Regions from separate parts of the Simplicispira sp. 125 genome, predicted to be linked through region 1. Evidence: predicted binding sites of a transcription regulator. Region 1 holds the regulator's gene; the other holds the start of a gene.
The links. The regulator FNR, encoded in region 1, switches genes on or off when oxygen is low (the NO sensors DNR and NnrR bind a similar motif). The targets are predictions, from matches to a motif close to TTGATNNNNATCAA.
Positions count from the first base shown of each region.

Region 2: the regulator FNR is predicted to act here: its motif matches at 1,773-1,786, upstream of C8D04_RS14840 (DUF3149 domain-containing protein).

Region 1 is NZ_QEKM01000001.1:333,813-348,834, reverse strand. Features, by position in the region: gene C8D04_RS01665 (EAL domain-containing protein) at 1-953, opposite strand, end outside; gene C8D04_RS01660 (HD domain-containing phosphohydrolase) at 950-2,254, opposite strand; gene C8D04_RS01655 (sulfite exporter TauE/SafE family protein) at 2,389-3,117, opposite strand; gene hemN (oxygen-independent coproporphyrinogen III oxidase) at 3,123-4,505, opposite strand; gene fnr (fumarate/nitrate reduction transcriptional regulator Fnr) at 4,726-5,448, shown strand; gene C8D04_RS19170 (SWIB/MDM2 domain-containing protein) at 5,612-5,929, shown strand; gene C8D04_RS01635 (TonB-dependent siderophore receptor) at 6,266-8,386, shown strand; gene C8D04_RS01630 (Fe2+-dependent dioxygenase) at 8,413-9,102, shown strand; gene C8D04_RS01625 (alpha-hydroxy acid oxidase) at 9,153-10,274, shown strand; gene C8D04_RS01620 ((2Fe-2S)-binding protein) at 10,366-10,593, shown strand; gene C8D04_RS01615 (energy transducer TonB) at 10,735-11,421, shown strand; gene C8D04_RS01610 (MotA/TolQ/ExbB proton channel family protein) at 11,437-12,156, shown strand; gene C8D04_RS01605 (biopolymer transporter ExbD) at 12,159-12,569, shown strand; gene C8D04_RS01600 (hemin uptake protein HemP) at 12,647-12,853, shown strand; gene C8D04_RS01595 (heme-binding protein) at 13,097-13,504, opposite strand; gene C8D04_RS01585 (Bax inhibitor-1/YccA family protein) at 13,718-14,416, shown strand; gene C8D04_RS01580 (hypothetical protein) at 14,545-14,877, shown strand; gene rlmD (23S rRNA (uracil(1939)-C(5))-methyltransferase RlmD) at 14,882-15,022, opposite strand, start outside.
Region 2 is NZ_QEKM01000001.1:3,178,582-3,193,603, forward strand. Features, by position in the region: gene C8D04_RS14830 (flavin reductase family protein) at 1-557, opposite strand, end outside; gene C8D04_RS14835 (hypothetical protein) at 657-1,247, opposite strand; gene C8D04_RS14840 (DUF3149 domain-containing protein) at 1,561-1,704, opposite strand; gene C8D04_RS14845 (MFS transporter) at 1,940-3,190, shown strand; gene C8D04_RS14850 (FAD-linked oxidase C-terminal domain-containing protein) at 3,277-4,701, opposite strand; gene C8D04_RS14855 (EF-hand domain-containing protein) at 4,793-5,170, opposite strand; gene C8D04_RS14860 (cob(I)yrinic acid a,c-diamide adenosyltransferase) at 5,355-5,921, shown strand; gene C8D04_RS14865 (methyl-accepting chemotaxis protein) at 6,125-7,705, shown strand; gene C8D04_RS14870 (bacteriohemerythrin) at 7,744-8,178, shown strand; gene C8D04_RS14875 (hotdog fold thioesterase) at 8,243-8,665, opposite strand; gene C8D04_RS14880 (acetyl-CoA hydrolase/transferase family protein) at 8,753-10,270, opposite strand; gene C8D04_RS14885 (solute carrier family 23 protein) at 10,363-11,679, opposite strand; gene fahA (fumarylacetoacetase) at 11,767-13,110, opposite strand; gene C8D04_RS14895 (cyclase family protein) at 13,113-13,922, opposite strand; gene C8D04_RS14900 (TRAP transporter large permease subunit) at 13,951-15,022, opposite strand, start outside.

The DNA of each region.
Region 1 (15,022 bases):
GCCTGCACACCCTCCATGAACTGGCGGGCCGCGCCTACACCCAGAAAACCGACCACATCGCACCTTTGCAGGCTTTGGCTGGTGCGTCCAAAAAGCTGTTCGCAGGCTGGATTAAGTCGTACCAGGCGATGCTGGTCGTCGGCAATGAAAATTGGATAAGGGCTCGAATCAAACACCCTGGCCGCCAGGCGCAAGGCGGTTTGCGCCTGTACCTCCAGCGTGATGTCACGAAACGAATAGACCCGTCCCGTCACCCCGCCATGGCTCCACTGGGGCACGCTGCGCCGCTCCAAGAGCCGGCCACCCTGCAGTTCGATCACGTCCTGGCTCTGCCCCTGAGCGTCTGTGGCAATTGCTTCCAGCCGAGCCCGGTAGGTATCAGGATGCCGTACGCGCGAGGCCAGAAAGGCATGCACCTGGTCGTCATTGCGTTGCAGCAGCAGTTCTTGGGGCATGCCCCATATTTGTACCAGGCGCTGGTTGAAAGCCCGTACTTCCCCGTGCAGCCCGCAGACCAGCATGCCATCGGCAGCCGAATCCAGCGTGGCGCGCAACTCTGCCAGCAAGGTCTCCAGGTCGCGTTCGACCGCCTGGCGGGCGCTGCAATCGACCATGCTGACCAGCAGCAACACCCGGGCTCCCTCCGCACGGAACGGCACCACCTTGCGCTCGACCGGAACCAACTGGCCGTCGCCCCGCAGCAGGCTGGTCATGGAATGAATGCCCTGGGTCAGCACCTCTTCAGTGTCGGACCAGAAACACTGGTCTTCGGGGGTAGCCGCCAGACGCTCCACCGGCACGCCTATCAGGGCGGCTCTGGGCAAACCCACCAGCTGCGCGGCACGCTGGTTGGCAAAAACGATGGTGCGCGCGCATGCATCCACCAGCCAGACAGCTTCTTGCAATCCGTCAAACGCAGCTTGCCAGAGACTCTCTTGCGCGCCGCAGCTCACACCCGTTCCCCGACAGCAGCCTGGTCTACGGCTCTTTCGAAGAAGTAGCAAATGCGCTTGCGCGGCGACAAATATTCAAGTGACTCCCGGGGCAATTGCGAGGGACGAAGACTGCGACGAATACCCAGTTCAGGCATGCTTTCCAGATCCAGAATCAGTGCCTCGTCCCGGGGGACGCGGTCATCATGAACGATCACCCGGGGGCGCAAGGGCCGCGAGGAATTGACCGACACCACCATGGCATAGCGGTCATTGACCAGCTGCACCACCGAGCCCGGGGGATACACGCCCATCATTCGAATGAAGGTGCCCAGCACAACGGCATCGAAATACCCTTTTTGCTGCGCAAACATGACGGAGAGGGCTTCATGGGGCGTCAGGGCCGGGGTTGTGCGACCCGGGTTGCACAAACGCTCGTAGTGATTCACCAACGACAGGGTACGCCCCGCCTGGCACAACTCCTCGCCCTTGAGCCGCAGGGGGAAACCACTGCCATCGGCCATTTCATGGTGCTGCGCAATGGCCAGCAGCACGCCGCTGGACAAACCCATGCTTTGGCCCAGACGCACAGATTCACCCACATGGCTGCGGTAGCGGGCCTGCTCTGCCGGTGTCATCCCCTCCTGCGGGCCATTCACGGATTCTGGCAAGCGCATCTTGCCGATGTCATGCAACAACCCGGCCATACCCAGGTCCTGCATGCCCTCGGGCGACAGTCCTTGCGCCTTGCCCATCAGCAGACAAAGCACCATGACGTTGACCGGATGCAAGGCATTGCGCTCGCCCACGCCCTCGGACAGCAGACTGATCACGGATTCCGTGTTTTGCAGTAACTCCTGCACACAGTCGGTGACCAGCGCCTCGCTTTCAAGACGCGCCAGCATAGGCCCGCCCTCCACCTTCTCGACGAGCTTGCGGTAGTTGCGCGTGGCCGCCATGAACCGCTGGTCACAGGCGTCCAGCCGACGATGCTGCTCCAGCAACTGCAACCGCAACCGCAGGGCCGAATCTTCCTGCTCTGTCGCAGGGCTGGCCGACGCCGTGCCATTTTTTTGCTGGCGCTGATCAAGGGACGTCGCCGCCTTCTCTAGTAGCGCTGTAGCGGGGGCAGGATCGCTCTTGGCAGGAACGTAGCGGACTTCTGCAAGACCCAATCCGCGCAGAATCTCGATCTGGGACTCTGAGGCAATGCGGAAGCTGCTGACGGGAAAAGGATGGCTCATCCAGTTCAGTCCGAGCTGGATGTACATACCAATACGCAATTGGTCTATGGCGATAGGTATGGCGGTGTTGTCATCCATTGCAGAGGTGCGTCGCGGAAAAGGCCCGTGAAAGGAATGCGCGCCCCATTATCAAGCCATCTGGAGATACTTTTGCTGACATCGCCCCAATGGCGCTTTTGCGCCACAAAAGGACTGAGATAACGCGGTTTCTATTACTGACAGATCAGCGACGGCCGGTATACCAGGTCCATCCACAAGGCCCAGCAGGCCACAGCCATCAACAAGAAACCCGCAAACCGGGTCCCCCAACTGGCGCGCAGGACATTCATGCGTACACGCAAGTGCTGCCACAGCCACGGGCCAGCCAACAACCACAAGCCGCTACCCACGCCAAACAGCGCCATGCTCAGCGCTCCCTGCCACGCGCCACCACTCAGGGCCGCCACCAGCAAGGCCGAATACAGCAGCCCGCAAGGCATCAAGGCCCATAGAAATCCGGTGACAAACACGCCTCCCGGCGCCTGCACCAATGGCCGGACACGATTCCACACGCTGCGTCCTGCCTGCTCCACCCATGCCGGCTGGCGTGCCTGCAGCACCATCATCAGGCCCCAGGCGAGCACGGCCACATGCATGAACGTCCAGACCGGGCGCAACGCTGCCGTGTGTTGCGTCATCCACGCCAGACTCTGCATGGCCATGGCAGCCAACGCACCCACGGCCGCATAGCCTAATAATCGCCCGCTGTGGTATGCCACCAGTCTGCGGGCCAAACCGCCCGGGCGGGGCAGCCAATGCAGTGTATGTTCGGTCGCCTGGTCAGGCACCTGCGGCAGCGCCTGGCCGGTCACGACAGAGCACGGCGCGGCGCACATGGCAAGACAATGAGGCCCGCCTGCGAGCCCCATGAGCAACGCAGTCGAGGCCAAGGAAGCCAACATGGGGTTTAGATGATGCGGGAAAACCGCGCTCTGTTCTTGTCGGCTTGCAGATACCGGTCAAACACCATGGCAATGCCCCGCACAAAGTACCAACCCATTGCCGTCACTTCGATGCCCTCAGGACCCAGGACAACAAGGCCTTGCCCCTCCATCTCCTTCAACTGCTCCAACTCGGTGGCAAAGTAAGTGCGAAAGTCAATCAGCCAGGATTGCTCCATGGGTTCAAAAAGCAATTCTCCCTGGCACATCAAAGCCATGATGACGGCACGGCGCACCAGGTCGTCGCGCGTCAGCGCCAGGCCGCGTACCACCGGCAGGTGGCCCTGGTTGAGCCGATCGTAATAGTCGTCCAGGGTTTTGGCGTTCTGGCTATAGGTAGCGCCCACGCGGCCAATTGCAGAAACCCCCAGGGCAATCAGGTCGCAGTCGGGCTGCGTGCTGTAACCCTGGAAGTTGCGGTGCAGACGCCCCTGGCGCTTGGCGATGGCCAGCGCATCGTCCGGCAGTGCGAAATGGTCCATGCCCACATAAACATAGCCCGCTGCGCTGAATGCCTCCAGCGAACGCGACAGCATCGACACCTTGGCCGATGCCATGGGCAGGTCTGCCCACACAATGCGCCGTTGCGGCTTGAAGCGCTCGGGCAAATGGGCGTAGGCATACAGCGCAATGCGGTCGGGGCGCAACTCGGCTACCTGCGCCAGCGTGCGGTCGAATGAATCAGGGGTTTGCTTGGGCAAGCCGTAAATCAGGTCGACGTTGATGGAATCAAAGCCAATGGAGCGCGCCGACTCGACCAGGGAAAAAACCTGCTCCTTGGGCTGGATGCGGTGCACGGCTTTCTGCACTTCAGGGTCGAAATCCTGCACACCGAAGCTCAGGCGGTTGAATCCCAGTTCGTGCAGCAGGGCCAGCCGATCTGCATCCACGGTACGGGGGTCGACCTCGATCGAATACTCACCGCCGGGCACCAAAGTGAAATGGTTGCGCAGCATGCCCATGAGGTCACGCAGCCCCTCATCGGAGAGAAAGGTGGGCGTGCCGCCACCCAAGTGGATCTGGCTGACCACCTGGCCCACGCCGCAGTGCGCCGTGTGTAACTCAATCTCGCGGTTCAAATAGCGCAGATACACATCAGCACGATCATGGTGCTTGGTAATGATCTTGTTGCAGGCGCAGTAATAGCACAGCGACTCGCAAAACGGGATGTGAACGTACACCGACAAGGGCAAGGCCTTGCCCACGGCGCTTTGCCTGCGCTGCTGCAGGGCCAGCACGTATTCGTCCTCACCGAAGGCATCAACAAAGCGGTCAGCGGTGGGGTACGAGGTGTAACGGGGTCCCGATACATCAAACCGGGTGAGCAATTCAGGGGTTACAACAGTCATTTAGGTTCCTAGCTGGCTTTTCTAATGTGCCCCAGATTAGCGGCTCGAATCTTGATTTTGGTCAAGCACCTGTTGGAGCTACTGGCTCTGTTCTGGCAAAAATGCAGAATGGGTGATAATTTGACTTATGTCAGCCCCAACCCGCATCTCCATCGTCCCCGCATCCCATGCCGACGAGTCGTCGGGCGCTCTGTCTGAAACCGGACAGGTACCCGTTCACATGACACCCCAGGCGTTCAAGGTTGCGTGTTCGAACTGCAATTTGCGTGAATTGTGCATGCCGGTGGGTCTGAACGACGAACAACTCAAGCGCATTGACGATGTCGTGGCGGTACGGCGAAAGATCAAGCGTGGCACCACGCTGTTCCGCAATGGCGAACAGTTCACCTCGCTGTTTGCCATCCGCACAGGCTTCTTCAAGACCTGCGTAGCGACCGAGGACGGGCGCGACCAGGTCACAGGCTTTCAAATGGCCGGCGAGATCATCGGCCTGGACGGCATCGTCAACGACCACCATACCTGCGATGCAGTGGCCCTCGAAGACGCCGAAGTCTGCGTCATGCCCTTCGACCGCATTGAAGAACTGTCGCGCGAAGTCAACGCCCTGCAGCACCACGTGCACAAAATCATGAGCCGCGAGATCGTGCGTGAGCACGGCGTCATGTTGCTGCTGGGCAGCATGCGCGCTGAAGAGCGATTGGCCGCCTTTTTGCTCAACCTGGTGCAGCGCCTGCATGCACGCGGGTTCTCGCAGTCAGAGTTGGTGCTGCGCATGACGCGCGAAGAAATCGGCAGCTACCTGGGCCTGAAACTTGAGACCGTGAGCCGCACTTTCTCAAAATTTGTGGAAGAAGGCATTGTCGAGGTCAAGCAGCGCCATGTGCGTATTTTGAGCCCCGATGCCCTCAAACGCATCGTCAATAGCCAGCAAGCCTGTCACTAGCGCGCCCACAAAAGCGCCGCCATCGCAATGCTGCAACATGGCGAAGCAAAAAAACCCTGAACCCGCTTGGAAAGCCGATTTTTTACCAGTAGCATTCCGTATGCCAGTGGAAAAGCAGGTTTTCGCTGGTGCATTGACCCATCCCAACAAGGAAATTCCCAACATGGCAACTGCAAAAAAAGCCCCGGCCACACCAGCCGCTGCTGCCAAGACCGCTGCTCCCGCCAAGAAGCGCACCCCTAACGCCGCGTTCATGAAAGCCCTGACGCCCAGCCCCGCCCTGGCGGCTGTCGTGGGTGCAGCACCGCTGCCACGCACCGAGGTCATCAGCAAGCTGTGGGTCTACATCAAGGCCAACAACCTGCAGGACGCCGCCAACAAACGCATGATCAATGCCGATGCCAAGCTCAAGGAAATCTTTGGCAAACCCCAGGTGTCCATGTTCGAAATGGCCGGCCTGATTGGCAAGCACGTGAAATAACGAGCGACTGCGCTCCCCAAAGCCGGCTTTGCCGGCTTTTTTTCGTCTGTTTGATCTGATCCTGTGGCGAAAATACATCAACACGAATGATAATGACTATCGTTTGATTTAACATCCTTGTGCGCGATACCCGCACAGCCACGCCTTTGCCAGCCACTGCCTAGCGCTCCACCTTGGCGACACCTTCTGCGGTGTCCATTGCATTTCCAACCAACGGAGGCCACTTTGGCAAAGAAACCCACGCAGCAGCGTTCCGCAACGCTTTTGCACAACGCATATTCCCCTGCTGCTGAAAAGGCCCTGATTCCGCTGGGCGCACTGATGCTCGCAGCGTCCATGAGCAGTTGGGCCCAAACCACCGATAACGCGGCCACCCTGTCCACGGTGACCGTGAAAGACACGGCGGAGATCCAGAGCAAGGACACCGTGCGGGTGAAGAAAACTACCGTGGGCAAGGGAAATCAGGACATCCGCGACATCCCGCAATCGGTCACCGTATTCACCGAAAAGTTGATGAACGACCGCAACCAGGATGACTTCCGCGAAGTGCTGCGCACCACGGCGGGCGTGACCTTCCAGTCCGGCGAAACGGGTGAAGAAGACGTGCGCCTGCGCGGGTTCTCGCTCGGCCAGGCGGGGGACATCTACACCGATGGCATGAAGGATGCTCCACTGTACGAACGCGACACCTTCAACCTCGACCGCGTCGAAGTGCTCAAGGGCTCGGCCTCCATGTTGTTTGGCAAGGGCTCGACCGGCGGCGTGGTCAACCAGGTCAACAAGGCGCCTTTGCTGATCGACCAGCACGAAGTCTCGTACACCCTGGGCACCGGCAAGGAAAACCGCCTCACCGGTGACTTCAACTTCAAGACCGGCGAGAACGCCGCACTGCGCCTCAACGCCCTGGTACACGACTCCGACAACGACGGTGCCAAGCAGGACAAGCGCGGCATAGCGCCGACGTTTGCCTGGGGGATCGGCACGCGCGATGAGTTTTCTATCGGCCTGTACGCCTTGGATGTCAAAGGCCGCCCCAGCTACAACAGCCCGTGGATCAACGACAACGGCAAGATCGTGCCCACACTTCCGGCAAAAAACTACTACGGCCTGGCCAGCGACCACCTCAACACCTCGTCGCAGTACGTCACGCTGGGCCACATTCACCGCTTTGGCGACGGTGGCGAGCTGCAGACGCGCCTGCGCCACGGCAAGTATGAGCGCGACCTGCTGGCCAGCGTAATCCGCTTTGGCACGCCCATCACCGCTCTCGACCAGATCAACGCCAGCACGCCGCTGACGCGCACCTCCAAAGGCCGCATCGGCGACAGCACGATGACGCAGCTGCAAAGCGACTACACCCACTCGTTCAATTGGGGTGGCAAGAAGCACGACATCCTGGCCGGCGTGGATTACTACCACGACGACGCCAACCGCAACTCGAGCTATGCCAACGCAGCGGGCAATTCGTCGGCCACCAACGGCCTGGGCACGACCGTGGGCACGCCCAACAACGGAGCCTGGGCACCCGATATGCGCGCTCCGGTGGCCTATAACACCTTCAAGGCACAGAATATTGGCCTGTACCTGCAAGACACGATGTCGCTGAACTCGACCATCAAGCTGGTCGGCGGCCTGCGCTACGACCAGTTCAAGGCCTCGTACCGCAACGCGAACGGCTCTTTGAGCGATGAAACCTCGGACGGCTTGTGGAGCCCCCGTGTGGGCGTGCTGTTCCAACCCGATGAACTGGCGTCTTACTACGTGTCGTACGGCTCCTCGTTCAACACCTCGGCCGACACCTACCAATTCGGCAGTGTGAACGCCAATACCGGTTCACTGGCCGACACACCGCCCGAAAAAAGCCGCAACTTTGAGATCGGCGGCAAGTGGGAACTGTTCGAGCGCCGCGCCCTGCTGGGCGTGGCCGCTTTCTACAGCGAAAAATTCAACGAGCGCAACACCGACCCCGACAACCCTGGTTACCTGCTCTCGGGCAAGCGCCACGCCACCGGCATGGAGTTCAACCTGGCGGGTCGCATTTCGCCGAAGTGGGAGATCTTCTGGAACCACACCTGGATTCCCAGCGCAAAAATCGACAAAAGCACTACGGTGCTCGCCGCCAACGGCGGTGGCGCACAGGTGCAGGGCGATCGCCCGGGCCTGACGCCCAAGCACAGCGGCAGCCTCTGGAGCACCTACGCGGTGACGCCCAAAGTGCGCGTAGGCGGCGGCCTGACCTACCGTGGCGCACAAAACCCCGAAGGCTCGCGCGCCATGGAGGCCAGCAGCTTTGTCACGGCCGATGCGATGGTCGAATACAGCTTTGATGACAAAACCTCCCTCAAGCTGAACGTCCAGAACCTGACCAACAAGCTCTATGCCGATGCGCTGTACCGCGGCTTCTACGCCCCTGGCGCCCCGCGCTCGGTGCAACTGGTGCTCAAGACGCGCTTCTAAGTCCCTGCCTGCCTGCTGCATCCACCATGTTCCTGCATCTCAAAAACATTCTCACCCCCCAAGAGGTCGCCACTGCCCGCAGCCTGCTCGGCGACGATGCTCCTTGGGTGGATGGACGCAGCAGCGCAGGGGCGCAGGCCCTGGCGCACAAGCGCAACGAGCAACTCGCGCAGGACAGCACCCAGACGCAGCAACTGCGCGCCCTGGTGCTGTCTGCATTGCAGCGCGATGCCGTGTTCTTTTCTGCCGCGCTGCCCAAAAAAATATTCAACCCGCTGTTCAACCGCTACCGCGGCGAAAGCAACTTCTACGGCGCCCATGTGGACGGTGCCGTACTGCGCTCCAAGGTACCCGACCAATGGGTACGCAGCGACATTTCCTGCACCCTGTTCCTCACCGACCCGCAGGACTACGACGGCGGCGAGCTGCTCATCCAGCACCCGCAGGGCGAGCGCGTCGTGCGGCTGCCTGCAGGCGACATGGTGCTCTACCCCAGCTCCACGGTGCACCAGGTCACGCCCGTCACGCGGGGTGCCCGCGTAGCCAGCTTTTTCTGGATCGAAAGCATGGTGCGCTCGACCGAGCAACGCCAGTTGCTGTTCGACATGGACATGGATTTGCTCAAGCTGCGCAGCGCCATCGGCGAGAGCGCGCCCGCCGTCGTCGGGCTGACGGGCACCTACCACAACCTGCTGCGCATGTGGGCTGATGCCTGACTTAAAAACAATAGCTGCTTGCGCTTGATGGTATTGCCCTAGAGGCCATTTTGACTAAAACTTTTTCACTGCAGCGCCAGCCTATTCCAGAAGACACCGTGGCCCTGGCCGACTACGCGCAGCATGCACGCCAGCGCCTGGACGATCCCGCCTGGGCCTATTTCAGCGGCGGCGCTGCGGACGAAATCACACTGCGCGCCAACCGCAGCGCCTGGGACGGGCTCACCCTGCAGCCGCGCATACTGCGCTCTCTTGCCGGCGGCCACACCCGCACCACCCTGCTGGGGCGCACGCTGGCCCACCCCATTTTGTTGGCCCCGGTGGCCTACCAGCGGCTGGCCCACCCCGACGGAGAACGGGCCAGCGCCTATGCGGCCGCTGCGCTGGGTGCAGGCATGGTGCTCAGCACCCAGGCCAGCACGCCGCTGGAAGAAGTGGCCCAGGTCTTTCTGGACGACCCGGCGCGTGGCCCGCTGTGGTTTCAGCTCTACCTGCAGCACGACCGGGGCTTCACCCGCGCGCTGGTGCAGCGCGCAGAGGCCGCAGGCTACGAAGCCCTGGTGCTCACAGTAGACGCCCCCACCAGCGGTGCACGCGACCGCGAACGCCGCGCAGGCTTTCACCTGCCACCCGGCATTGCAGCGGTGAACCTGGCCGGGCTGGCTCCGCCGCCCCCTCAGCCGCAAACCACGGACGGTACCCACCTGCTGTGCCAGGGCCTCGTCGAGCACGCCCCCACCTGGGACGATGTGCAGTGGCTGCAATCACAGACGCGCCTGCCGGTGCTGCTCAAGGGCGTGCTGCACCCCCAGGATGCGCTGCAGGCGGCCGCCCTGGGCGTGGCTGGTCTGATCGTTTCCAACCACGGCGGCCGTACGCTTGACACGGCACCTGCCTCGGCCCATGCACTGGCGCGGATTGCCGATGCCCTGCAAGGCGCTCTACCGCTGCTGGTCGATGGCGGCATCCACCGCGGCACCGATGTGCTCAAGGCCCTGGCACTGGGCGCAACGGCCGTGCTGCTGGGCCGCCCCGCCATCTACGGGTTGGCCACCGCCGGCGCCACCGGTGTCGCCCATGTGTTGCGCCTGCTCTGCGACGAACTGGAAATGGCCATGGCCCTGACCGGCTGCGCCACGCCCGCGCATGCCAGCCGCGCCCTGCTCGAATAACCTGTGTTTATCCATCCCAAAGATCCACACATATTGCTAATGCGATGGATTCGCATTTATAATTTCATCACTTTATCCACCACTGACTGCCATGATCGTCTGTGTCTGCCGCCGGGTCTCTGACCGTGAAATCGCTCGCCACGTTCGTGCGGGCATGGGCTTTGACGAAATCCAGTTTGAACTGGGCGTGGCCACCCAGTGCGGCCAGTGCGAAGGCTGCGCACGCGATGTGGTGGCCCAGTGCCAAAGCAGCCACCCGGTTGCTGCATTGCACAATACAGCCGCATGCACACCGTCAACCTGCGCCTGTGCAGGTTGAGCCGCCATGGAGCTTTTCACTACACTGCTGATCTGCCTGCTGCTGGTAGTGGGTTCCCTGGGCTGGATTTTGCGCCGTTAAAAAACGCCTCATTTCTGCCGTGGTGCAGGCCTGTACTGCGCTGACTGCTATTCATTTTTTATGTCAACCTACGATCGATTCGAGCAACCCGGAGGGCTGAGTCGCACCGCTGTCATCGCCATCGGCGTGGTATTGCTGCATGTGGCTGGCCTGTGGGCCCTGCAAACCGGCCTGCTGCGCCGCGCCGTGGAAGTGGTCGTTCCCGTCGAGTTGTTGAGCGAGTTCATCACCCCGCCCGCGCCCAAGGTGGCACCGCCCCCGCCCCCCGCGCCCCCGCCGGTGCAGCCCGCGCCCAAAATTCAAAAGCCCCGCCCAGCCCCCATGCCCATGGCGGTGCCCGACCCCACGCCTGCGCCCAACGCCCCCCTGGGCGTGACGACACCACAGCCACCCGCGCCGCCCATCGAGGCGCCTGTGGAAGTGGCGGCACCACCGGCGCCCCCTGCCCCACCGGCCCCCGCGCGCATCGAACTGCCATCGAGCAACGCCGCCTACCTGCAGAACCCGGCGCCCAGCTACCCGGCCATCAGCAAACGCATGGGCGAACAGGGCAAGGTCATGCTGCGCGTACTCATTGGTACCGATGGTCTGCCGCAAAAGGTGGAGGTCCAGAAATCCAGCGGTTTCGACCGCCTCGACCGCCAGGCCCAGGACACCGTCAGGCGCTGGCGCTTCGTGCCCGGCAAGCGCAACGGCGTGGCCGAAGCCATGTGGTACCAGGTGCCCATCAATTTTGTTCTCGAATAATTTTCAGGAGTTCTCATGGAATCGCAATTCGGCCTTGCCAACGTCTGGACCCAGGGCGACTTCGTCACCCGGGCTGTCGCCGTGCTGCTGCTGGGCATGTCACTGGCCTCGTGGATCGTCATCCTGGTAAAGGCGCTGGACATCGTCAAATACAAGAAGCACGCCAGCGCGGTGCAAACCTTCTGGCACAGCGAAGACTTTGCCGCCGGGCTGACCCGGCTGGGCAGCGACCCCTCCAACCCCTTCCGCCAGCTCGCCATGGAAGGGCGCGAAGCCACGGCGCACCACCGCAACACCAAGGGCCAGTTGCATGAGAGCCTGGACATCAGCGACTGGATTACGGGCAGCCTGCGCAACTGCATCGACGGTTTTACCGCCCGCCTGCAATCGGGCCTGGCGATCCTCGCCTCGGTCGGCTCCACGGCGCCTTTCGTCGGCTTGTTCGGCACGGTCTGGGGCATCTACCACGCGCTGCTGGCCATTGGCACCTCGGGCCAATCCACCATCGACAAGGTGGCAGGCCCCATTGGCGAGGCCCTGATCATGACGGCGCTGGGCCTGGCGGTGGCCATTCCAGCCGTGCTGGGCTACAACGCCCTGGTGCGCGGCAACAAGCACATACTCATGCGCCTCAACAGCTTTGCCCATGACCTGCACGCCTACTTTGTGACCGGCGCCCGGGTGAATGCCCAGGGCGACAGCGGCAACGTGCGCCCGCTCAAGAAAGGCGCCTGACCATGGCCTTTGGTACCCAGGACGAAGCCGACGAGGTGATGAACGAGATCAACATGACGCCGCTGGTGGACGTCATGCTGGTGCTGCTCATCATCTTCATCATCACCGTACCGGTGATGAAGCATTCGGTGAATGTCGATCTTCCACGCGCAACCAACACGGCCGAAGAACTCAAGCCCGAGACGGTGCGCTTGAGCGTAGCGGCCGATGGCACCTACTACTGGAACGGCCAGACCATTGACGATGCCGAACTGGCCACCCGCCTGCAAGCCGAAGGCGCCCGCGAGCCGCAGCCCGACCTGCACATCCGCGGCGACCGCGAAGTGCGTTACGAACGCGTGGCCCAGGCTCTGGCCGCCGCCCAGCGCGCGGGCGTGCGCAAGATTGGTTTCGTGACCGATCCCCAAGAATAAAAAACTTCAAAATGTGCTGGACAGTTTGTTGAGAATGGTTATCATTACCTGCATCGCACAGCACAGCTTTTTGTTCCATGCACGCCACCACCCTGCACCTTCCCGTCCTGTTCAGCCAGACCCCGCCCGCAGCCTCCCCTGCCGCAGTGCCCCGTGAAGACCATCTGCCAGCGGTAGAAAGCCATGCCCTGCTGCAAGGCCAGAAGGCAGTCACCATCCACCACAACGGCGCTCTCTACCGCTTGCAGGCCACGCGCCTGGGCAAGCTGATTCTGACCAAATGAATTTCAGCGCGCCTGCCACAGCAACCCGCGTGCAGGGCGCAACGATCATCGTGGGGCGACTCCCGGACTGACAGTCCAGTCCGTGAGAGTCGTTTTTGCCAGCCAACGGTACTCCCGCGTAGCCAGGCTTTTTTTCCACCGATCCAGCAAAAAACCGGCCATTGGCCGGTTTTTTAATGAAAAGTGGCTGTAACGCCCTTCCATTAAGCGCTAGCAGCTCTTTATTCCATAGCAAAATATCGATTACAACCCGAGCGCAGCAATCCCGGCCTTGGCAATCTGAGCGTCTTCAGTCGATTTGACGCCGCTCACGCCCACGGCGCCCAGGCACTGCCCGTCCTTGAGGATCGGCACGCCACCTTCCAGCAAACCATCGATCGTTGGAGCGCTCAGGAAAGACGTGCGCCCGCCATTGACGATGTCTTCATACACCTTGCTCTCGCGGCGCCCCAGGGCTGCCGTGCGGGCCTTGGAAGGCGCGATGTGGGCAGAAATGGCCGCCGCGCCGTCCAGCCGCTGCAGTGAGAGCAGGTGGCCGCCGGCATCGACGATGGCAATGGTTACGGCCCACTGGTTTTTCAGGGCTTCGGCTTCGGCAGCGGCGGCAATTTTCTTGACGTCGGCCAGTTCAAGTTCAAAGGTGGTCTTCATGCGGTATGCGGCCTTGTGGGCCGTTGTTCAGTGGCCCGTGGGCCTGGGTGATGGAACCGAAAGGATAGCGCGGGGTCACACATCCGTCATTGGCTTGCAGGGCAAAAGAATCCTGACCCAAAACGAGGTAGTGCCCGCCATTGCAAATGGCTGTATGCATCACCATCTACAATCATGCGGCCTGCGCTGTGCAGGTCACTCAGGAGAGAAACGATGAACGATCGGGTCACCACCCTCCCCTCTGCGGACTATGGCTACGGCATTTCGCAGGAGCAGCGCCACAAGGTGATGCGCAATACCTACTGGCTGCTGGCGCTGAGCCTGCTGCCCACCGTCTTGGGGGCATGGCTGGGCGTGGCCACGGGCATCACCCAGTCGCTGCGCGGCGGCGTGGGCCTGATTGTCTTCATGGGCGGCGCCTTCGGCTTCATGTTCGCCATCGAGAAAACCAAGAACTCTGCCGCCGGTGTCCCCGTGCTGCTGGGCTTTACCTTCTTCATGGGCTTGATGCTGTCGCGCCTGATCGGCATGGTGCTGGGCTTCTCGAATGGCACCGAGCTCATCATGACGGCGTTTGCCGGCACGGCCGGTGTTTTCTTTGTCATGGCCAGCCTGGCCAGCGTCATCAAGCGTGACCTCTCGGGCATGGGCAAATGGCTGTTCGTGGGCGCCCTGGTGCTCATGGTGGGCGCGATGGTCAACGTGTTTGTCGGCTCGTCGGCCGGCATGATGGCCATCTCGGTGGCGGCCATTGGTATTTTCAGCGCCTACATGCTGTACGACCTCAAACGCATCCTGGACGGTGGCGAGACCAACTACATCAGCGCCACGCTGGCCCTGTACCTGGACCTGTTCAACGTGTTCCAGAGCCTGCTCGCTCTGCTGGGCATCATGGGCGGCGAGCGCGACTGATACCGCACCCAACCATCCTCGCAAAGGCTCCCTCGGGAGCCTTTTTGCTGGGCATATACCCGCAGCATGCCTCAACCCTGGCGCCGGGTTGCCGATAATGGAGAAAGATGTTCCCTCAAAAATCTGCCATGCCCCGCCGCATTCTTCTGGCCGCAACCGTGGTGTCACTGCTCTCGGGCTGTGATATTCCCGGGCTGGGCCCCGACCCCCGCATCGCTCAGCGCGAGGAGGAGGCCAAGGCCATCGGCGGCGCCTGCCGCCATGCGCTGCGCGGCCTGGAGGACTGCTACGCGCTCAACCCCAAAGCCAGCAAGGCCGCGGTCTTCAACGGCTGGAAAGACATGGATCTGTACATGCGCGAAAACAAGATCGAGGGCTCGCCCTCGGTCATGGGCAAGGCACCCGGCGCCGCGAAACCTGCGAGCGACATCGAAACGGAACCTGCAGAGAAAAAGTCCTGACCGCTCAGTCGGCATCCCGCTCGAACACCGCCATGCTCTCCACATGGGCCGTGTGCGGAAACATGTTGACCATGCCCGCTGCCGTGCAGCGGTAACCCGCCAGATGCACCAGCAACCCGGCATCGCGCGCCAGCGTGGCGGGGTT
Region 2 (15,022 bases), 2.8 Mb from region 1:
CCGGCCCGCAAAATGGGCGCCGCCTGTGCCGTGTCGTAAATGCCGTCCTTCAGCAGAGCCTTGTCGATATACACCGCCACCACCTCGCCCAGCACCAGCCAGGTGGGTACAGTCTGGCCGTCGGCGCGCTGCAACTGCACGATTTGGGTGCAGCGGCATTCGAAGCTGACGGGGCTCTCCTGCACCCGTGGCGCGCCGATCAGACGCGAGGGCGCAGGGGTCAGCCCGGCCAGTGCAAATTCATCCGTTTCTGGGGGCACGCTGGCGCTGGTCTGGTTCATGGCCTCGGCCAGGGGGTGCGTCGCCAGGCTCCAGCCAAATTCACCCGTCGCTTCGATGTTGCGCAGTGTGTCCTTGGCCCCGATGCTGGCAAAGCCGATGATGGGAGGCACGTAGTTGAACGCACTGAAAAAACTGTAGGGCGCCAGGTTCAGGCTGCCGTCGGGTGCGCGGGTGGAAATCCAGCCGATAGGGCGCGGCCCCACGATGGCGTTGAAAGGATCGTGCGGCAGGCCGTGGCCCAGGCGCGGTTCATAGAAATGGGTGTCGGTGTTCATGGTAGGGTCTGGATTTTTTTGCTACTCAAAATATAGCTGTTGGCGCTTGCTGGATAAGCGCTAGAAGCCAAAAACACTGAAACCCTGCAGAGCCTCGGCTCAACGCAGCGCCAGCGGTGCGGCGTCTGCGCCGAGCTGAAACACGCCCACGGCCGCCACCAGCTGGCGTGCGTGCTGGTCCAGGCTGTCGGCGGTGGCGGACGATTCTTCCACCAGCGCGGCATTTTGCTGCGTGACCTGGTCGAGCTGCTCCAGGTTGCTCGCCTGTTCTTCGGTGCGCTGAGGCAGGTCAAGGCTACCCGTCGCCACCTCGCTCGCGCCAGTGGCAATGCTGTTGCTGCTCTTGCGCACCCGCTGCTCGGTGGGCGCATTGCCAAACGTTTGTGTCGCACTGAACTGGGCCTGCATGGCCTCGGTGGAGCGCGCCTGCAGCGCTTCGCGTGGGGCGCGGGCGTCTTCATTGCCCGAGAGCAGGTTGGCCGACTGGGCGCGCTGCAGCTGCATCAGTTGAATTTCCTGTGCGGCCGCGATGGCCGGGGCCACGCCGGAGAGCGCGGTCGCCGACCGGGCCAAAGACGCCAGGCCGGTCGAAAGCACCAGTCCCAAGGGCACGGCCAGCATGGCCAGGATCAGCCGACCCACCAAGAGGAATTTACGCGACAGACGCAGGTCGTTGATCAGCTGTTGCATGGCATGCCCTTCAAAAACGGGTTTGCGTTTTTTCGGAGGCCGCATTGGGCCGGTATCGATGCGCGTGTCTCCATTCCAAGTCTTGGATAGGAGCGCCCACGGGCAGGCAGCGGGCCAAGGAAGCGCGCCCCATTTTGCGCCAGACCATGCCGTTTGCTTTCGGCAAAACCCGTAGTTTCAGGCGGTGTCGGGCGCAAAGGATGCTTGCTGCGCCGGGCCCAGCCAACGCCTCAGGGAGTCACAGGGGGCGCCGCAGGTGCCGCCCCGTGCCCATGGCCGATCGCCCTGCGGGTGTCTCTGCAGAGAGGAATTTTCAGCCGCGCTGGTCCTGGGGTGGCTCATTCATCTTGCGGCGGATCACTACGGCAAACGCCAGAATGCCCACCAGCATCATGGCGATGCCGATGATGCTCATCAACCCGTAGTCGGTCGAGAAAAGGTCGGTCAAGGCTTTCATGGCAGTCGCTCCCAGTTAAATACACAAATTATTTAAGGTTATTGTGCGGGCCGGAAGGCCTTTTTACGTTGACGCAAGTCAACGTATGCCCTGCTTGGAGTGGGGCTATTGGCGCATAAGCGTGGCCTGGCCCCGAGAAAACGCCCGCGCGCCAGTCGGCTGCGGGTCTGCCCGCATGCTGCGCCCCACAACCCCCACCAGGAAAAGCTTGCGGACAAGTTCTAAGATCCGTCCCATGACCACGACTACTGCGGGCACGCTCGGCCCTGTCCCCCTGCGCAAAGATGCACACACCATCGGCCTCATTGGTCTGGCGCATGGCACCTCGCATTTTTTCCACCTGCTGCTGCCGCCGCTGTTTCCCTGGCTGATTGATGAGTTTGGCCTGAGCTACTCGGAGCTGGGCCTGCTGGTGTCGGTGTTTTTCGTGGTCTCGGGCGTCGGGCAGGCGCTGGCCGGTTTTGTGGTGGACCGTGTGGGCGCGCGCCCCGTGCTGTTTTTGGCGCTGTGCAGCTTTGTCCTGGCGGCTGTATCGGCCGGGCTGGCGCAGGGCTATGGCGGCCTGATGCTGGCCTCGGCCCTGGCCGGGCTGGGCAATGCGCCGTTTCATCCGGTGGATTTCACCATTTTGAACAAGCGCGTATCGCCCCAGCGCCTGGGTCATGGCTTCTCCGTGCACGGCATCAGCGGCAACCTGGGCTGGGCGGCTGCACCTGTTTTCATGGCGGGTATTGCCGCAGCCACCGGCTCCTGGCGCACGGCCTGCTTTGCGGCGGCGGTGCTGGCCGCCTGCGTGCTGGCGCTGCTGCTGTGGCAGCGCGCGGCCATTGACGACCGCCAGGGCAGCTGGGCGCACCAGGCCAAGGGCGGCAGCGCGGCGCCCGCCGAGCACCCTATGGCATTTCTGCGCCTGCCCTCGGTGTGGATGTGCTTCTCGTTCTTCTTCTGGAGCACCTGTGCCCTGAGCGCCATCCAGAGCTTTGCCAGCCCTGCATTGCAAAAGATGTACGGCCTGCCGCTGAGCGTCACGGCCATGGTGGTGACGGGCTACATGCTGTGTGGTGCCGCCGGCATGGTGGTGGGCGGCTTTCTGGTGGGCCGCGTGGAGCGGCTGGAGAGGGTGATCGGCATCTGTCTGATGGCCTCGGCCGCGCTGCTGGTGCTGGCAGGCAGTGGCGTGCTGCCCGGCATGGCGGTGCTGGCCGTGACATCGCTGGCGGGCCTGGGCACCGGGCTGGCCGGCCCCTCGCGCGACATGCTCATCAAGCAAGCCGCCCCGCCGGGCGCCACAGGCCGCGTGTATGGCACGGTGTATTCGGGCCTGGACCTGGGCTTTGCACTGGCCGCCCCGGTGTTTGGCGCGCTGCTCGACCGGGGCTGGATCAGCGGCATCTTCTACGGCTCAGCGCTGGCGCTGGCGCTGGGCGTGGCGTCGGCGGCACTGGTGGGTGGGGGCGTGGCGGCGCGCAGGCTGCGGGCCGTGTGACACCGCACAAAATTTTGCCAAAAATGCCTGTAACGCAATAAATACAAGCGCTTGCAGCTATATAAAAAATAGCATTAAGCGCATGCCTACAGGGTAAAAATCTTGCCCGGGTTCAGGATGTTCTTCGGGTCCAGGGCTTGCTTGATGGCGCGCATCATGTTCACCGCGCCACTGCCCGCCTCGTCCCGCAGGAAGCCCATTTTGTGGATGCCCACGCCGTGCTCGCCCGTGCAGGTACCGCCCATGGACAGTGCGCGGGCGACCAGGGTGTGGTTCAGGGCCTCGGCGCGCTCGCGTTCTTCGGGCCGGTTCGGGTCGATGAGGTAGCCGAAGTGGAAGTTGCCGTCGCCCACATGGCCGACCAGAAAATAGGGCAGGCCACTGGCATCGGCCTCTGCAATGGAGTCGAGCAGGCAGTCGGCCAGGCGCGAGATGGGCACGCAGGTGTCGGTGGAAATGGCGCGGCAACCCGGGCGGCTTTGCACGGCCGCAAAGTAGGCGTTGTGCCGTGCAGCCCACAGGCGTGTGCGCTCTTCGGGCGTGCTGGCCCACTCAAAGGCGTTGCCGCCGTGTTCCTTGGCGAGCTCTTGCACGGTTTCGGCCTGCTCTTGCACGCTGGCGGGGGAGCCGTGAAACTCCATCAGCAGCATGGGCTCTTCGCGCAAGCCCAGTTTGCTGTGCTGGTTGACCATGCGCACCGAGTGGGCGTCGATGAGCTCACAGCGCGCAATGGGCACGCCCAGCTGGATGGTCTGGATGACGGTGTGCACCGCCGCTTCGATGCTCGGGAACGAACACACTGCCGCCGACACCGCCTCGGGCAGCGGATACAGGCGCACGGTCACTTCCGTGATGACGCCCAGCGTGCCTTCGCTGCCCACGATCAGGCGCGTGAGGTCATAACCAGCGCTGCTCTTCTTGGCGCGCGTACCGGTGCGCAGCACCTCGCCCAGGGCGGTCACCACTTCCAGCGCCAGCACGTTCTCGCGCATGGTGCCGTAGCGCACGGCGTTGGTGCCGCTGGCGCGCGTGGCGGCCATGCCGCCAATGCTGGCGTCGGCGCCGGGGTCGATGGGGAAGAACAGGCCTGTGTCCTTGATCGCGTCGTTGAGCTGCTTGCGCGTGATGCCGGGTTGCACCGTCACGGTCAGGTCTTCGGCATTGATGGAAAGTACCCGGTTCATGCGGTTCACATCGATGCTGATGCCGCCTTGCACCGCCAGCAGGTGGCCCTCGAGCGAAGAACCTGCGGCATAGGGAATGACGGGTACGGCGTATTCATCGGCCAGGCGCAAGGCGTCTTGCACGTCCTGCGTATTTTCGGCAAACACCACGGCCGAGGGGGGCGGGGCTTGCAGTGAGCCTTCGTCGCGCCCGTGCTGTTCGCGCACAGAAAGCGCCGTAGAGCATTGCGCGCCAAAGCGCTGTTGCAGCGCCTCCAGAAAAGCCTGCGGCACGGGCCGCAGGGCAATGGTGGGAAGCAGGTGAGAGGCTTGTGTGGGGGCATTCATCGGTGGTCTCCAGTGCGTTCAAAAGAATACCACCGGGCCCCCTGCGCTGCACCCTGCCCGTCACCGGCGTGTCAGGGTGCGCATGGTTTCGTCAGGGCTTGGCGCCTTCGTCGAATTCGTTGCGTGACAGAGCGCCGTCGTGGTTGGTGTCGAGCTGCTCAAAGCGGTTGCCAATGGCTGGCAGTGTTTTGGCTTCTTCGGCGCTGAGCTTGCCGTCACCGTTGGTATCGGCGCGGTCAAAGGCGGCGCTGGCAGGGGAGGGGGCCGCCGTAGGGCTGGTGTGGCCGGAAGGGGATTTGGGCATCGCGCCCGTGGTGAAGGGGCTTTGGCCCGTGGTTTGTGCGGGTGCGGTGGGTGACGGGCTGGTTTGGGCATGCAGCGATGCGCTGCCGCCCAGCGCCATCGCGGTGATCAGCATCACGCTGCGGGTATCAAAAAATTGGGGGCTCAAAAATGTGGTTCGTTTCATGGGTGGCGTCCTTTGCCAGAGTTGATCAGGACTTCATTGCACTGCAGCAAGGCGCCCGGCGCTAGCACTTTTGCCTGCTGTTGCCTGCACCAACATTTGTGCGCGCGGTGTAAGAGCGTGTTCATACCAGGGTGTTTCGATGGTCAGCGACAATGCGGACCTGATTGCACGCAAGGACGTTTTCATGGGCAAACGACTCACACAGATCGCCACGCGCACGGGCGACGATGGCACCACCGGCCTGGGCGATAACACGCGCGTACCCAAGCACCACCTGCGGGTGCAGGCCATGGGCGATGTGGATGAACTGAACTCGCACATCGGCCTGCTGATGTGCGAACCTTTGCCGCAAGAGGTGCGCGAGCTGCTCATTGACGTGCAGCACCAGCTGTTCAATCTGGGCGGTGAACTGTCCATTCCCGGGTTTGAGTTGCTCAAAGACGCAGCGGTGCTGCAACTGGACCAGGCACTCGAAGTCCACAACGCCACGCTGCCGCGCCTGCAGGAATTTATCTTGCCCGCCGGCACCCGCGCCGCCGCGCAGGCCCATGTGTGCCGCACCGTGGCCCGCCGCGCCGAGCGTGCCGTCGTGGCGCTGGGCAGCCAGGAGGCTGTGCGCGAAGCGCCGCGCCACTACCTCAATCGCCTGTCAGACCTGATGTTCGTGCTTTCGCGCGTGCTCAACCGCATGGATGGCGGCGACGACGTGTACTGGAAAAGCGAGCGTCTGGCGCGCTCAGCACAAGACTAGCGCAAGGCCAGATTCGTTATCAAAAACAAAAACGAAGTTACAGGCGACTTCTTTATCGGGCCGAAGCTTTCCCCCTTGATTTTTAGCGAACGACTGACCCCGTACGTTCCGTACGACAAACGCGCTGCCAGCGCGGGCGCACGCTAAACGGGCAAAATGCTTGATTTGCAAGCATTTGTATCCGAACCGGGGGACATATGAAGATGGGTGATCTGAAGATTGGCACGCGCCTGGGACTGACGTTCGGGCTGCTCATCGTGATGATGCTGGCCATTGTGGTGGTCGGCTTGCTGCGTTTTAGCTCGGTGGCGCAGGTCAATACCCGCATCATCGAAGAGGACTGGGTCAAGGCCGAGGCGGCTAACGTCGTTAACGTCACCACGCGGGCCAACGCCCGCCGCACCACAGAGCTGGTGCTGGTGACCGACGACGCCCAGCTCCAGGTCATCAAGGCCGACATTGCCGCTAACAAGAAAGCCATTGACGACGCCCTGGCGACGCTGGAGCAGAAGGTGCACCTGTCCGAAGGCAAGGCTCTGCTCGCCCGGCTCAAGGACCTGCGCGGCAAATATGTACAGTCGTTCACCCGGGTGGCACAACTGGTCGATGCAGGCGACCGCGAGGGTGCTGTCCAGTTGCTCAAGACCGAGACCCTGCCCTCGCTCGATGCATTGCAGGAGCCCATCAATGGCCTCACGGCGCTGCAGAAAAAGCTGGCCGAGACCGACGGGGCGCAAGTGTTGGCCGACATCCGCAGTGCCCGCACCATCATGCTGGTGCTGGGCCTTGCGGGCCTGCTGGTGGGTACGGCCTTGGCGTATGGCATCACCGTGTCCATCACCCGCCCGCTGCGCCGTGCCGTGAGCGTGGCGCAAAGCGTTGCCGCCGGAGACCTGGGCAGTCAGATCGAGGTGACGGGCCGCGACGAGACCGGCGAACTGCTGCAGGCACTGAGCTACATGAACGGCAGCCTGGTGCGCATCGTCTCCGAGGTGAGCCGGGGCTCCGAGGCCATTGCAACGGCTACCAGCCAGATTGCTGCGGGCAACACCGACCTGTCGTCGCGCACCGAGGAGCAGGCCAGTGCGCTGGAGCAGACGGCCGCCTCGATGGAAGAGCTGGCCGATACCGTCAAACAGAACTACCAGCACGGCAAACACGCCAACCAGATCGCCGAATCGGCCTCGCAGGTGGCGGTGCAGGGCGGCGCCGTGGTCTCGCAGGTGGTGCAGACCATGGAGCAGATCAACACCTCCTCGCGCAAGATCGCCGACATCATCGGCGTGATCGACTCCATCGCCTTCCAGACCAACATCTTGGCGCTCAACGCCGCCGTCGAGGCGGCGCGCGCAGGCGAGGAGGGCCGTGGTTTTGCCGTGGTGGCCAGCGAGGTGCGCAGCCTGGCGGGCCGCTCGGCCTCCGCCGCCAAGGAGATCAAAGGCCTGATCGAAACCTCGCTGAGCAACGTCACTGCGGGTTGCCAGCAGGTCGAGCGCGCCGGCAGCACCATGGACGAAATCGTGGTCAGCGTGCGCCGGGTGACCGACATCATGGGCGAGATCACCTTGGCCGCCCAGGATCAGTCGTCCGGCATTGACCAGATCAACCAGGCCATGGGCCAGATGGACCAGGTCACGCAGTCGAACGCGGCTCTGGTGGAAGAGGCGGCCGCGGCAGCGCAGTCCCTGGAGCACCAGGCGCAGGGCCTGGTGCGCACCATCAGCGTGTTCAAACTGGGCCCGCAGGGCGCCCCCGCCCTGGCCTACCAGTCCACAACGGCCTGAGCCTACCCACCAGAAAACCCGATAACGGAGAACAGGCAGTGGCTTATTTTGAATGGGCACAGGACATGGAAATCGACCAGGGACCGGTCGATCAGGACCACCAGACGCTGGTCCGGCAGGTTAATGAGCTGCACACGGCCACCAGCGAGGGCCGGGGCCAGGAGATCGTGGCCCGGCTGCTGGACGATCTGGTGCGCGACACCATCGAGCACATCCGGCGCGAGGAGCGCTGGATGGAGACCCTGAACTATCCGGGCTTGGCCGAGCACAAGGCCGGACACGAACGCTTCGTGGCCGATCTGCGTGCCCTGCAGGCCCAGTACGCGGCCGGCAGCATCACCGTGGCGCCCCGGCTCTCGTCCTTGCTGCGCGACTGGCTGTCATTGCACATCCGGCGCTACGACAAGGACATCGCGGTCCATTTGCGCAAGATGAAGCGCGAAGCGGCACGGACGCCCCGGGCAAGCGCCTGAACCGTACCCCAATCGCTAGGACGCCGTCCAAGACCAGCGGCACAGCCGCACAGGGGGATGAACCTTATTTTGGCGCCAGAATCGCCATGGTGATGCGCGAAACACAAGTGAGTTCACCCGCATCGTTCACCATGTCGATCTGCCACACCTGTGTCGTGCGGCCGATGTGCACGGCGCGTGCCGTGCCCGTCACCCAGCCGCTGGTGGCGGCGCGCAAGTGGTTGGCGTTGATGTCGAGGCCCACGCCGCGGTGGCCTTCAGGGCTGGCGTAAAAGGCGCCGATCGAACCCAGGGTTTCGGCCAGTACCACACTGACGCCACCATGCAGCAGGCCGAAGGGTTGGCGTGTGCGCTCATCGACCGGAACGCGGCCCACAAGGTAGTCGTCGCCGACTTCGACAAATTCAATGCCCAGGTGGGTGACGGCGGTGTTCTCGCTGGTGCGGGTGCACTCTGCGAGCGTGATGGGTTTTTTCCAGATCGACATGGTTTTCCTTGTAGAGCGGTGCACCGCATGGGCGCCCGGATGCTGGAAATTACCAGAGCGGCGCAGGGTCGGTGCGTCGCCGGGGCGTCAGCGGCGCATGTTGCCTGTTTCCACGTAGCGCTGGTGCCAGGACAGGGCTTCGTCCAGCAGGTGCGGCGTGTGACGGCCCACCGGATTGGCCTTGGCCCGTGCCAGATAGTCGCGCAGCTGCGGGCGGTAATCGGGATGCGCGCAGCGCTCGACGATGAGCTCGGCACGCTGTGTGGGGGACTTGCCCCGCAGGTCGGCCAGGCCTTGCTCGGTCACCAGGATCTGCACGTCGTGCTCGGTGTGGTCGACGTGGCTGACCATGGGCACGATGCAGGAGATGTTGCCGCCTTTGGCCAGCGAGGGCGTCATGAAGATGGAGAGGTAGGCGTTGCGCGCAAAGTCGCCCGAACCGCCAATACCGTTCATGATGGCCGAGCCCATGACGTGGGTGGAGTTGACGTTACCGTAGAGATCGGCCTCGATCATGGCGTTCATCGCAATCAGGCCCAGGCGGCGGATCACCTCGGGGTGGTTGCTGATTTCCTGCGGGCGCAGCACGATGCGCTGGCGGTAGAAATCAAGCTCGGCCAGGAAATCCTGCATGGCCGCCGGGCTGAGCGAGAGCGCGGTGGCCGAGGCTGAATCGAGCGTACCGCTTTTGAGCATGGCGAGCATGCCGTCCTGCAGCACCTCGGTGTAGGCGGTGAGGTGCTTGAACGGCCCGGCGTCCAGCCCCGCGAGCACCGCATTGGCGATATTGCCCACGCCCGACTGCAGGGGCAGAAGCTCTTGCGGCAGACGGCCCAGGGCCACCTCTTGCTGCAGGAAATCGATGATGTGGCCGGCAATGCGCTGCGAGGTTTCGTCCGGCGGGCTGAAGACCGAGTTGCGGTCAGGGTGGTTGGTGCACACCACGGCCACCACCTTGTTGGGGTCGACCTGCAGGTACGGCCCGCCAATGCGGTCGTCCGAGTGCAGCAGCGGAATCGGCACACGGTTTGGAGGTCGGTCGGTACCGTAGTAGATGTCGTGCATGCCTTCCAGTGCAGCGGGTTGCCACTGGTTCACCTCGAGAATGATCTTGTCGGCCTGGTCCAGCCAGGTTTTGTTGTTGCCCACCGAGGACGAGGGAATGAGCCGTCCGTCGGGCAACACGCCCGCCACTTCGACCACGGCCACGTCAAGCTTGCCAAAAAAACCAAACCACACGTAGGGCGCAACATGCGAGAGATGGATGTCCATGTACTGCATCTCGCCGGCGTTGATCTGCTTGCGGCAACTCGGGTCGGACTGGTAGGGCATGCGCATGCTGATGCCCTGTGCCTGGGCCAGTACGCCATCGAGTTCGGGCGCTGTCGATGCGCCCGTCCATAGGCCGATGCGAAAGTCTTCGCCGCGTGCGTGCGCCGCCTGCATGCGCTGCGCCAGTGCACCCGGCACGGCCTTGGGGTAGCCAGCGCCGGTGAAGCCGCTCATACCCACGCGGTCGCCTGGCGCGATCAGGGTGGCCGCTTCATCGGCCGACATCATGCGGCGGCGGAATTCGGGATACAGAACACGGTCTTCGAACAAAATGCGGCCTCCGGCAGACAAAAAAACATGCGCCCGGTGGGGGCGCATGGAAAGAGGGATTTTATCGGCCTCCAGGCCGAAACAAAGGGTTTTCCCTAGTTGGCGGATTTTGTATGTGGTGCAGATGCGCCATCGCGGTTGAGCAGCGCGTAGAGCACGATGGCGCCAAAGGTCGCGGTGCCAATGCCGCCCAGCGCAAACTGGCCGAACTTGAGCGTGAAGTCGCCCGTGCCCAGGATGAGCGTGATGGCGGCCACGATGAGGTTCTTGTTCTGCGAGAAATCGACCTTGTTGTCCACCCAGATCTTGGCGCCCGCCACCGCAATCAGGCCAAACACCACGATCGAGACACCGCCCATCACCGGCAGCGGAATCGCCTGGATCACGGCGCCAAATTTGGGGCTGAAGCCCAGCAGCACGGCGATCAGCGCGGCCACGAGAAACACGGCGGTCGAGTAGATTTTGGTCGCAGCCATCACGCCAATGTTCTCGGCGTAGGTCGTCACGCCCGTGCCACCGGCGGCGCCGCTGACCATGGTGGCAATGCCGTCGCCAATGAAGGCCCGGCCCATGTACTGGTCGATGTTGCGGCCCGTCATGGCGGTCACGGCCTTGATATGGCCCAGGTTTTCGGCCACCAGGATGATGACCACCGGCACGATGAGCAGCATGGCGTTGGCGCTGAACACCGGCGCTGCAAAGCTGGGCATGCCCACCCAGGGGGCATTGACCACGCCTGAGAGATCCAGCGGCTTGCCCAGGCCCATGCCATTGGCCAGCACGGCGTAGACGATGCTGGCGAGCACCAGACCCACCAGAATCAACAGCCGCTGCACCATGCCGCGGGTCAGTACCGCCACCAGGCCTACGCTCACGAAGGTGAGTACCTGCATCCAGCTGTCAAAGTTGCTCGCTGCCATGTTCTTGACGGGAATACCGGCCAGGTTCAGGCCAATCACCGCGACCACCGCACCGGTAACCACCGGCGGCATAAAGCGCTCGATCCAGCCCGTACCGATGGCCTGGACGATGAAACCGACCAGGGTGTACACCGCCCCGCAGGCAATGATGCCGCCCAGCGCGAGCCCGATGTTGGCGTTCGGCCCCTTGCCGACGTAAGAAGTGGCGGCAATCACCACGCCAATGAAAGCAAAGCTCGACCCCAGGTAGCTGGGCACCTTGCCCCCGGTGATCAGGAAGAAGATCAGCGTGCCAATGCCGCTCATCAGGATGGCCAGGTTGGGGTCAAAGCCCATCAGGATGGGCGCCAGCACCGTGGAGCCAAACATGGCAATCACGTGCTGCACACCCATGGCCCCGGTCTGCGGCCAGGGCAGGCGCTCGTGTGGCCCGATGACGCCGCCCTGCGCCAGTACATCGGCGCTTTTCTCCTGCCAGTCAAACATTCCCATGCTGCTTCCCTCCATGTAACGATGGCCGCGATGCTACGCGAAACAGGCCCTTGGCGGGGGCTGGCTACGGCGGTTGAAACAGCGGCCTCAGCCCGCTGTTGTGGGGGCGTGGGCTGGCAGCACCGTGCCCCGGCATTCGCCAAAGCCAATGCGCGCGGTGCCGGGCTTTTCACACCAGCCGCGCAGGATCACGGTGTCGCCGTCGGCCAGAAAGGCACGTTCTTCGCCCGTTTCCGCCAGCACCAGGGGCTGCGCGCCCGCGCGGCTCAACTCGACCAGCGCGCCCGCTTCCTGTGGTGTGGGGCCCGAGATGGTGCCGGTGCCCAGCAGGTCGCCGCTTTGCAGGTTGCAGCCGCCGACGGTGTGCTGCGCCAGCATTTGTGCCACGGTCCAGTACTGGTGGCGAAAACTGGTGCGCGAGAGTTCGGTCGGGGGCAGCGCCTGGCGGCGGTGCTGCGCCGTCTCCAGGCCCACCGTGAGCTGCACGTCCACTCCGCCGTGCGCGCGGTTTGCGGGGGCGTCCAGGTAGGGCAGGGGCTGCGGATCGGTGGCGGGGCGTTCGACCGCGGGTACGCGAAAGGGCGCCAGCGCCTCCATGGTCACGACCCAGGGCGAGACACTGGTGCAGAAGTTTTTACCCAGAAACGGCCCCAGCGGCGCCATTTCCCAGAACTGGTGGTCACGGGCCGACCAGTCGTTGAGCAGCCCCATGCCAAAGATATGCTCCTCGGCCTGCGCCAGCGGCACGGGCTCGCCCAGCGCATTGCCCGGGCCGACGTAAATGGCCATCTCCAGCTCGTAGTCCAGCCGAGCGCAGGGGCCATGCACCGGCGCGCTGGCGCCCGGGGGCAAAGCCTGGCCCCAGGGTCGGTGGAAGGCTGTGCCGCTGACCACCACGCTCGACGCCCTGCCGTGGTAGGCAATGGGCAGCCACTGGAAGTTGGGTGTGAGCGGCTCGTCGGGCCGGATGAATTGGCCCACATTGCGTGCGTGGTGGATGGAGGTGTAGAAGTCGGTGTAGTTGGCCACGCGCACCGGCAGCGTGTATTCCACCGCCACCTGCGGTGTGAGGCAACCGCGCAGCGCCTGCACGGCTGCGCCCTCGGCGCCGTCCTGCAGCAGCGCAAACAGCCCATGGCGCAGCGCCTGCCAGGCCTCGCTGCCCAGGGCCATGAGTTCGTTGAGCTGCGGGTGGGCACCGGCCAGAGCGGCTTGGTGGGCCAGGCCGTCCAGGCAGCCCGCCACCGCCACGCGCGCCAGGTCAATCACCTGGTCGCCAATGGCCACGCCGCCCCGCCAGGGTTCGTCGCCGCTGTGGTGGCGGAACACGGCGAACGGCAGGTTCTGGATCGGAAAGTCGCAGCCCGGCTGGTTGGCCGATGCCACCCAGCTGCGCGCAGCCGGGTCATGGGTGTGGTTGAGGCGGGTCATGGTCAGGCCTTGGCAGGGAGCAGGGCATCGTCAAAGATGGCGACGGCGCGCGTCCAGCCCGCCGAGGCGCCGCGAATCTTGTGCGGAAAGCAGCTGATCATGAAACCCGTGTGCGGCAGGGCTTCGAGGTTGTGGAGTTTTTCCAGGTGGCAATAGCCAATGTCGCGTCCGGCCTTGTGGCCTTCCCAGATCAGGCTGGCGTCGTGCGTCTGGCCGTACTTCTGGGCGGTGTGCACAAAGGGTGCATCCCAGCTCCAGGCGTCGGTGCCTGTCAGGCGCACGCCGCGCTCGAGCAGGTACATGGTGGCCTCGTAGCCCATGCCGCACCCGGCGCTCACAAAATCGTCGTGTCCGTAACGCGAGCCCGCGCGCGTGTTCACCACCACGATCTCCAGGGGGCTCAGCACATGGCCGATGCGGGCCAGTTCGGCTTCCACATCCTTGGCCGTGACCACGTAGCCGTCGGCAAAATGGCGAAAGTCCAGCTTTACGCCGGGCTGGAAGCACCATTCCAGCGGCACCTGGTCGATGGTGATGGCGGGTTTTTTGTCACCCAGGGCCTTGTCCTGGGTCGAGTGGAAGTGGTAGGGCGCATCGAGGTGTGTGCCGTTGTGCGTCGAGAGGTTGACCAGCTCCACGGCCCAGCCCTCGCCGTCGGGCAGGTCTTCCTTTTTCAGGCCGGGAAAGAAGGGCGCGATCTGCGCGAAGGTGTTCTCATGGCTGAAATACTGGATCTTGGGCGCAAAGGCCGGTGGGTCGGAGATGACGTCGTTCTCCAGGTAGATCGACAAGTCAACAAAAGTGCGGGGCATGGGGAGACCTCCTTGGGCAGGGAAACGGTCAGCGCAACAGCACCAGGCTGATGGCTGGGAAGAAGATGAGCAGCAGCAGCACGCCCAGCATCATGAGCGTGAAGGGCGCTGTGCCGCGAAAAATATCGCCCAGCGAGATGCTCTCGTCCTGCAGCGTGCTTTTGATGACGTAGACCGACAGACCAAACGGTGGTGTCAGCAGTCCGATCTCGACGGCCACCACGGTCACCACGCCGAACCAGATCAGGTTCATGCCGAACTGCTCGGCCAGCGGCAGCATCAGCGGCAGCACGATGAGCAGGATGGACGAGGAGTCGACCACCATGCCCAGCGCGATCACGATCAGCACATAGAGCATCAGAAACGCCGTGGCGCCCAGCCCAGCCTGCGCCATGGTTTCGACCAGGAATTGCGGCATGCCTGACATGGCCAGCATGCGCGTGTAGATGGTGGCGCAGATGATGAGAAAGCTCACCGATACCGTGACGTGTCCGGTCTCCGTCAGCACGCTCCACAGCGTGCGGGCATTGAGCTTGCCGCGCAGCAGCGCAATCACCAGCGCCAGCGCCGCGCCCACGGCCCCCGCCTCGGTGGCTGTGAAATAGCCTGCGTACAGGCCGCCGAGCACCAGCACGATCATCAGCACACTGGGCACGAGCTTGCGCAGCAAGGTGCCCACGGGCATCAGCACCATGTCTTCGATGGGTTGGGGTGCACCGCTGGCATACACCGAGCGCGGCCAGACAAAAGACATCACGACGATGCCCAGGGTGTAGGCCAGCGCCAGCAGCAGGCCCGGCACAATGCCCGCGGTGAACAGGTCGCCCACCGACTGGTTGGACAGGAAACCGTACAAAATCATCAGCAGGCTGGGCGGGATCAGCATGCCCAGCACCGATGACCCGGCCACCACGCCCACGGCGAATTTCGGCTGGTAGCCAAAGCGCAGCATCTCGGGCACGGCGACGCGCGTGAAAACCGCGGCTGAGGCAATCGACACACCGGTAATGGCTGCGAACACGGCGTTTGACGCCACCGTGGCCACGCCCAGGCCGCCGCGCAGGCGCCGCAGCAATTGGTTGGCCACCTCGAACGCATCC